One region of the Evansella cellulosilytica DSM 2522 genome, then DNA from elsewhere that is predicted to be linked to it. Evidence: a T-box and tRNA genes for the amino acid it is inferred to sense, from the RefSeq annotation. Region 1 holds a T-box; the other holds one or more tRNA genes.
What was found. The T-box of region 1 lies ahead of BCELL_RS15380 (valine--tRNA ligase). A T-box ahead of a tRNA ligase gene usually reads a tRNA of that ligase, here a tRNA-Val.
Positions count from the first base shown of each region.

Region 2: it encodes a tRNA-Val, which carries the amino acid that the T-box ahead of BCELL_RS15380 (valine--tRNA ligase) is inferred to sense. The anticodon was not compared.

Region 1 covers NC_014829.1:3,313,102-3,317,517, reverse strand. Annotated here, with positions in the region: gene BCELL_RS15395 (hypothetical protein) at 1-411, shown strand, start outside; gene ysxE (spore coat protein YsxE) at 408-1,424, shown strand; gene BCELL_RS15385 (hypothetical protein) at 1,589-1,795, opposite strand; T-box leader at 1,993-2,259, shown strand; gene BCELL_RS15380 (valine--tRNA ligase) at 2,362-4,416, shown strand, end outside.
Region 2 covers NC_014829.1:103,964-108,379, forward strand. Annotated here, with positions in the region: rRNA gene BCELL_RS00460 (23S ribosomal RNA) at 1-2,469, shown strand, start outside; rRNA gene rrf (5S ribosomal RNA) at 2,539-2,654, shown strand; tRNA gene BCELL_RS00470 (tRNA-Val) at 2,663-2,738, shown strand; tRNA gene BCELL_RS00475 (tRNA-Thr) at 2,744-2,819, shown strand; tRNA gene BCELL_RS00480 (tRNA-Lys) at 2,838-2,913, shown strand; tRNA gene BCELL_RS00485 (tRNA-Leu) at 2,928-3,012, shown strand; tRNA gene BCELL_RS00490 (tRNA-Gly) at 3,061-3,135, shown strand; tRNA gene BCELL_RS00495 (tRNA-Leu) at 3,161-3,249, shown strand; tRNA gene BCELL_RS00500 (tRNA-Arg) at 3,253-3,329, shown strand; tRNA gene BCELL_RS00505 (tRNA-Pro) at 3,394-3,470, shown strand; tRNA gene BCELL_RS00510 (tRNA-Ala) at 3,478-3,553, shown strand; rRNA gene BCELL_RS00515 (16S ribosomal RNA) at 3,706-4,416, shown strand, end outside.

The sequences.
Region 1 (4,416 bases):
AACGTTATTGAACCTGTTGTAGCACCAGTTCACTCGTTAGATCAAGGGAAAATTGTATTTGAAGGGCTACATTGGACTCATAATAATGGAAAGCCAGAACAAGGTTATCGCTCCTTACGATTGATACTATCAGAATGGTTGGAGCGCTATGGGCAAGCATCCTTATTTAAGTTGCTAGACGAAGTGGACAACTATTTTCCTCTCAATAATAAGCATGGACAAAACTTGCTAGTAGATTGCCTTATACCTTGGGAATTCATTACGTTTTTGAGTTCTGTGAAAAATGTAGACGATGCAGAAGAAATGGCAATGTGGAAAGAGAAATTAAGCTACCAATGGGAGAGTTCTAGAAAGTTAGTGAAGGCAATTGTTGAATGGTTGGACGTCACACGGGAGAGGGTGACTGTATGAACATACAAGTTCAGCAAAAGCCTATAGGTGCAGTACTATTTCAATACGATATTTATCCAGAAAAAATAGAAACTGTAGGAAAAGTAAAAAAAGTTTTCTCTGCAAATGGTGTATATGCATTAAAAGAGGCAAAAATGAATCAAGAGGAAGCGGATTGGTTCGTTCATGTCATAAGGCGATTGGAGCGTATTGGTTTCCATTACGTCGTCCCCATTTTACCTACAAAATATGGGGATTACATCGTTCGGTACAATGAGCAAGCATATTATATGATGCCTTGGTATGAGGACAATACAGAGTTTCGTCACCCAGTACACCCTGAAGAAGTAATGGTGGAAGAATTGGCAAGGCTCCATGGCTTAACAGAAAGAACACAAGAGTATTCAGAAGAAGTGTTAGAGGAATCATATGAAACGTTAAAAAGACGATGGGGGTACAGAAGGCTTGAAATGGAGAGGTATGCTGATCAAATAGAAGGGAATGTATACTTATCACCATTCGAACTTACTTTTTTAACGCACTTCCAACGAAGTTTATACATGGCCGATGAAGCAGAGAAGCATTTGAGTTCATGGATAGAAGGAGCAAAACATAAAAAAAGCTTCAGAAGTGTTTTATGTCATGGAAAGCCGAGTCGAAAGCACGCTTGCTTTGATAAATATGGAACTGCGTATTTATTAAACTTTGAAAAGGCAGTATTAGACACGCCATCAAGAGATTTAGCATTATTATTCCGTCATTTTTTCCAATCAAGACCTTGGGATGAGCAAGAAGGTCAGCATTGGTTACACTTATATGAACGACACTTTGCATTGTTTGAAGAAGAGAAGCATTTATTTATAAGCTATTTAGCATTTCCAGAAAGTATTTACCAAGCTGTAGATGCTTATAAGAAAAAAGATAATGCAATGACTGAGCTCCAAGCAGTGACTCAATTAGAGAGGAAAATATTGACTATGAATCGCGTACAACGATTTATGACAAGCTTGTTTGAGAAAAAAGAAAATGAATAACTAAAAAAGGCAACCTCCAGTATAAACCTGCGCTAGTAACTGCAGTTTTGTAATGGTTGGTTGCCTTTTAAAAAACAATGCCCGTTCTAAATTTTAAGTGGGAATAGCAAATATGTTCTATCAAAGTAACCCACATTAAATATAGATCTTTTAACGAAAAGCATTCACTTCGAAAACCATCCCATTTGATGCGAAAGATAAAGGATTACAAGGGCACCTAATAATATAATGTCAAAGGTCGTAGGCAAAAAGAGAATACGTAAAAATTGTAAAATAATTAAAGGTAATAAAATTTGATACAATACGTCTATCCCACGCTGAAACCATCGAGGCCAACGAAATTGTCTGAAGCTTCTACGTCTTCTAAACAACGTAATCCTCCTCTCTATGCGCTCTTACTTTATTCATATGCACGGCTAATTCAGTTGTGTACTAAAAATAGTCTTTGTTTAAGTTGAAAAGTTTTTGGTGAAAATAGTAGAAGTAATGAAAAATGTGAAAATTCAAAGCTGCCTATTGATTATAAAGTCAATAAAAGGTAAAATAACGTGTACATAAATTGACTCTATTAAAAACGAAGATAGGGAAGAGTACATCTTGAGCCCATCAGAGAGGGAAACCATCGAAATATCGATGCTGAAAGGTTTCCTTGGAGGTAGAGGTGGAAGGTCGCCCTTGAGTTGTTATCGTGAACACATTGTCATTAGCGATAGCCGGTTCAGCACCGTTAAAGCCGTGAGTGTACAATCTATAGACGGGGTTTTAATTAATGCCCACTATTTTGATTGTAAACAAAGGTGGTACCGCGAGGAATATAACTCCCTTCGTCCTTTGACGTGAGGAGTTTTTTTTATGCGTTTTTTTAGCATAGTTACAATCAATGTTAATCAATTATTACATAAAAGGGATTACCCTAAGATTTAAGGAGGAAGAAAAAATGGAAAATAAAGAAATATCAATGCCACCAAAGTATGATCCACAATCAACTGAAGCAAAGTGGTATCCTTTCTGGGTGAATGGTAAGTTTTTTGAAGCAACAGGAGATGAAAATAAAAAGCCGTACACAATTGTTATCCCACCACCAAATGTTACGGGAAAGCTGCATTTAGGTCATGCTTGGGATACAACACTACAAGATATTCTTATTCGAGTGAAAAGAATGCAAGGGTATGATGCATTATGGTTACCTGGTATGGATCATGCGGGGATAGCGACACAAGCGAAGGTAGAAGGTAAACTTCGCGAAGAAGGCGTTTCTCGTTATGATTTAGGAAGAGAGAAATTCATTGAAAAGTCATGGGAATGGAAGGAAGAGTATGCGGAGACCATTCGTCAACAGTGGTCTAAGCTAGGACTATCATTAGATTATTCACGAGAGCGTTTCACACTTGATGAAGGTTTATCTGATGCAGTAAAAGAAGTGTTTGTACGTTTATACGAAGAAGGCTTGATTTACCGTGGTGAATATATTATTAACTGGGACCCACAAACGAAAACTGCATTATCCGATATTGAGGTTATTTATAAAGACGTACAAGGTGCATTTTATCATATGAAATATCCATTAGCAGATGGAAGCTGTCATATAGAAGTTGCGACAACTCGCCCGGAAACGATGCTAGGTGATACAGCAGTTGCGGTACACCCTAAAGACGAACGATATCAACATCTCATTGGAAAAAAAGTAAAGCTACCTATTGTCGGCCGGGAAATTGCTATTGTTGCGGACGATTACGTAGATATGGACTTCGGATCTGGTGCTGTAAAAATCACACCTGCTCATGACCCTAATGATTTTGAAATTGGAAATCGTCATGACCTTGAGCGTGTGCTTGTCATGGATGAAGCGGGAAAAATGAATGAAAATGCGGGTAAATATCAAGGGATGGATCGTTTTGAATGCCGAAAGCAAATCGTAAAGGACTTGCAAGAGGAAGGAATTCTTTTCAAAATTGAAGATCATATGCATAGCGTTGGTCATTCAGAGCGTAGTGGAGCAGTTGTAGAGCCTTATCTTTCAACACAGTGGTTCGTAAAGATGAAGCCATTGGCAGAGGAAGCAATAAAGCTTCAACAATCAGAAGGTAAAGTAGACTTCGTTCCTGATCGCTTTGAGAAGACATATTTACATTGGATAGAAAATATTCGTGATTGGTGTATTTCTCGTCAACTGTGGTGGGGGCATCGAATTCCAGCGTGGTTCCATAAAGAAACAGGGGAGCTTTATGTAGGTCGTACAGCACCAGAGGATATCGAAAATTGGGAGCAGGATGAGGATGTTTTAGATACTTGGTTTAGCTCTGCACTATGGCCATTTTCAACGATGGGCTGGCCAAATCAAGAAGCTCCTGACTTCAAACGTTACTACTCTACAGATGTATTAGTTACAGGTTACGACATTATATATTTTTGGGTAGCACGCATGATTTTCCAAGGATTACACTTTACTAACGAAAGACCATTTAAAGACGTACTCATACACGGGCTTGTTCGAGATGCTGAAGGTAGAAAAATGAGTAAATCTCTTGGAAACGGTGTAGACCCGATGGATGTTATTGATAAGTACGGAGCAGATGCTCTTCGTTTCTTCCTTTCAACAGGCAGTTCACCAGGGCAGGACCTTCGTTTTTATTGGGAAAAAGTTGAATCGAACTGGAATTTTGGAAATAAAATTTGGAACGCTTCTCGCTTTGCTTTAATGAATATGGAAGGATTAAAATATGAGGAAATTGATTTAACTGGTAAAAAGTCAATTGCCGATAAGTGGATCTTAACTCGTTTACAAGATACGATCACGCAAGTAACAAAGCTCATTGATACGTATGAGTTTGGAGAAGTAGGAAGAGCTCTTTATAACTTCATTTGGGATGACTTCTGTGATTGGTACATTGAAATGGCAAAGCTACCATTAAATGGGGATGACGAAGAGGCGAAGTTAACTACGCGCTCGGTACTCGCTTACGTTTTAGACCAAACGATGCGTTTATTACAT
Region 2 (4,416 bases), 1.5 Mb from region 1:
TCCCAAGGCTAAATACTCCCTAGTGACCGATAGTGAACCAGTACCGTGAGGGAAAGGTGAAAAGCACCCCGGGAGGGGAGTGAAATAGATCCTGAAACCGTGTGCCTACAAGTAGTTGGAGCCCGTTAATGGGTGACAGCGTGCCTTTTGTAGAATGAACCGGCGAGTTACGATAACGTGCGAGGTTAAGTTGAAGAGACGGAGCCGCAGCGAAAGCGAGTCTGAATAGGGCGCCATAGTACGTTGTTGTAGACCCGAAACCGTGTGATCTACCCATGTCCAGGGTGAAGTCCAGGTAACACTGGATGGAGGCCCGAACCCACGCACGTTGAAAAGTGCGGGGATGAGGTGTGGGTAGGGGTGAAATGCCAATCGAACACGGAAATAGCTGGTTCTCCCCGAAATAGCTTTAGGGCTAGCCTCGAGGTGAGAGTATTGGAGGTAGAGCACTGATTGGACTAGGGGTCCCCACAGGATTACCGAATTCAGTCAAACTCCGAATGCCATTTACTTATCCTCGGGAGTCAGACTGCGAGTGCTAAGATCCGTAGTCAAGAGGGAAACAGCCCAGACCATCAGCTAAGGTCCCAAAGTATACGTTAAGTGGAGAAGGATGTGGAGTTGCTTAGACAACCAGGATGTTGGCTTAGAAGCAGCCACCATTGAAAGAGTGCGTAATAGCTCACTGGTCGAGTGACTCTGCGCCGAAAATGTACCGGGGCTAAACGTATCACCGAAGCTATGGATTGTCCTTACGGACAGTGGTAGGGGAGCGTTCCAAGGGCGTTGAAGCATGACCGGAAGGACATGTGGAGCGCTTGGAAGTGAGAATGCCGGTATGAGTAGCGAAAAGAGGGGTGAGAATCCCCTCCGTCGAAAGCCTAAGGTTTCCTGAGGAAGGCTCGTCCGCTCAGGGTAAGTCGGGACCTAAGCCGAGGCCGAAAGGCGTAGGCGATGGCAAACAGGTTGAAATTCCTGTACCACCACGTCACCGTTTGAGCAACGGGGGGACGCAGGAAGGTAGGGTAAGCGCACTGATGGATATGTGCGTCGAAGCAGTGAGGCTGACAAGTAGGCAAATCCGCTTGTCATAAGGCTGAGCTGTGATCGCGAGGGAAATTATAGTACCGAAGTTCCTGATCCTACACTGCCAAGAAAAGCCTCTAGCGAGGTGACTGGTGCCCGTACCGCAAACCGACACAGGTAGGCGGGAAGAGAATTCTAAGACGCGCGGGAGAACTCTCGTTAAGGAACTCGGCAAAATGACCCCGTAACTTCGGGAGAAGGGGTGCTCTATTAGGGTGTATGCCCGAGAGAGCCGCAGTGAATAGGCCCAAACGACTGTTTATCAAAAACACAGGTCTCTGCCAAGCCGTAAGGCGAAGTATAGGGGCTGACACCTGCCCGGTGCTGGAAGGTTAAGAGGAGGGGTTATCCTTCGGGAGAAGCTCTGAATTGAAGCCCCAGTAAACGGCGGCCGTAACTATAACGGTCCTAAGGTAGCGAAATTCCTTGTCGGGTAAGTTCCGACCCGCACGAAAGGTGCAACGATTTGGGCACTGTCTCAACGAGAGACCCGGTGAAATTATATTACCTGTGAAGATGCAGGTTACCTGCGACAGGACGGAAAGACCCCATGGAGCTTTACTGTAGCTTGATATTGGATTTTGGTACAACTTGTACAGGATAGGTAGGAGCCTTGGAAGCCGGAGCGCTAGCTTCGGTGGAGGCGTCGGTGGGATACTACCCTGGTTGTACTGGAATTCTAACCTCGGTCCGTAATCCGGATCAGGGACAGTGTCAGGTGGGCAGTTTGACTGGGGCGGTCGCCTCCTAAAAAGTAACGGAGGCGCCCAAAGGTTCCCTCAGAATGGTTGGAAATCATTCGTAGAGTGCAAAGGCATAAGGGAGCTTGACTGCGAGACATACAGGTCGAGCAGGGACGAAAGTCGGGCTTAGTGATCCGGCGGCACCGTATGGAAGGGCCGTCGCTCAACGGATAAAAGCTACCCTGGGGATAACAGGCTAATCTCCCCCAAGAGTCCACATCGACGGGGAGGTTTGGCACCTCGATGTCGGCTCATCGCATCCTGGGGCTGAAGTAGGTCCCAAGGGTTGGGCTGTTCGCCCATTAAAGCGGTACGCGAGCTGGGTTCAGAACGTCGTGAGACAGTTCGGTCCCTATCCGTCGCAGGCGTAGGAAATTTGAGAGGAGCTGTCCTTAGTACGAGAGGACCGGGATGGACACACCGCTGGTGTACCAGTTGTTCCGCCAGGAGCATAGCTGGGTAGCTACGTGTGGAAGGGATAAGTGCTGAAAGCATCTAAGCATGAAGCCCCCCTCAAGATGAGATTTCCCATCACGTAAGTGAGTAAGATCCCTCAGAGATGATGAGGTTGATAGGTCTCATGTGGAAGCATGGCGACATGTGAAGCTGAGAGATACTAATCGATCGAGGGCTTAACCAAACTTTATTAAGACGATCATTTAATCAGATAATGTTATCTAGTTTTGAGAGGATAAACTCTCATAAAAAGTCCAGTGACGATAGCGGAGAGGTCACACCCGTTCCCATGCCGAACACGGTAGTTAAGCTCTCCAGCGCCGATGATAGTTGGGGGTTTCCCCCTGTGAAAGTAGGACGTTGCTGGGCAGGTAAATGGAGGATTAGCTCAGCTGGGAGAGCACCTGCCTTACAAGCAGGGGGTCGGCGGTTCGATCCCGTCATCCTCCACCATTTATGCTGGCCTAGCTCAATTGGTAGAGCAACTGACTTGTAATCAGTAGGTTGGGGGTTCAAGTCCTCTGGCCAGCACCATATTCATTCCTTTTATAGGAGCCATTAGCTCAGTTGGTAGAGCATCTGACTTTTAATCAGAGGGTCGAAGGTTCGAGTCCTTCATGGCTCACCATTTTAAAATTGTTTGCGGGTGTGGCGGAACTGGCAGACGCGCTAGACTTAGGATCTAGTGCCTTCGGGCGTGGGGGTTCGACTCCCTTCACCCGCACCAAACGATTTTAAAAAATATATAATTAGTCCGTTATTAACTTATTTATTTGCGGGAGTAGTTCAGTGGTAGAACACCACCTTGCCAAGGTGGGGGTCGCGAGTTCGAATCTCGTCTTCCGCTCCAGTAATTTAAGTTTGTAATTCGTCTAGCCGGGGTGGTGGAATTGGCAGACACACAGGACTTAAAATCCTGCGGTAGGTGACTATCGTGCCGGTTCAAGTCCGGCCCTCGGCACCATAAGCGCCCGTAGCTCAATTGGATAGAGCGTTTGACTACGGATCAAAAGGTTAGGGGTTCGACTCCTCTCGGGCGCGCCATAATAAATTATACATGCACTAATCCCTTTATCTTTAGTATAGTGTTTGTAGATAGTTTAAATAACGGGAAGTGGCTCAGCTTGGTAGAGCACCTGGTTTGGGACCAGGGGGTCGCAGGTTCAAATCCTGTCTTCCCGACCATCTTTTTGGGGCCTTAGCTCAGCTGGGAGAGCGCCTGCCTTGCACGCAGGAGGTCAGCGGTTCGATCCCGCTAGGCTCCACCAATATTATTGATCTTTGAAAACTAAACAAAAAGCCAAGCGAAGTGGGATAGACACATTAGTCGTATATACGATTGATGAAAGGATATCCCGTCAATAAGATTTATAAATTAGCCAAAATTTAGCTTGATGTCAGAGACATCGAACTCAACAATTTTTTGGAGAGTTTGATCCTGGCTCAGGACGAACGCTGGCGGCGTGCCTAATACATGCAAGTCGAGCGGATCAAATAAGAGCTTGCTCTTATGAGATTAGCGGCGGACGGGTGAGTAACACGTGGGCAACCTGCCTTACAGACTGGGATAACTCCGGGAAACCGAAGCTAATACCGGATGATCAACGGAACCGCATGGTTCTATTGTAAAAGTTGGGAGTAATCCTAACACTGTGAGATGGGCCCGCGGCGCATTAGCTAGTTGGTGAGGTAATGGCTCACCAAGGCAACGATGCGTAGCCGACCTGAGAGGGTGATCGGCCACACTGGAACTGAGACACGGTCCAGACTCCTACGGGAGGCAGCAGTAGGGAATCATCCGCAATGGGCGAAAGCCTGACGGTGCAACGCCGCGTGAACGATGAAGGTCTTCGGATTGTAAAGTTCTGTTGTTAGGGAAGAACAAGTGCCATTCAAATAGGTTGGCACCTTGACGGTACCTAACCAGAAAGCCCCGGCTAACTACGTGCCAGCAGCCGCGGTAATACGTAGGGGGCAAGCGTTGTCCGGAATTATTGGGCGTAAAGCGCGCGCAGGCGGTCTCTTAAGTCTGATGTGAAAGCCCACGGCTCAACCGTGGAGGGTCATTGGAAACTGGGGGACTTGAGTGTAGGAGAGGAAAGTGGAATTCCACGTGTAGCGGTGAAATGCG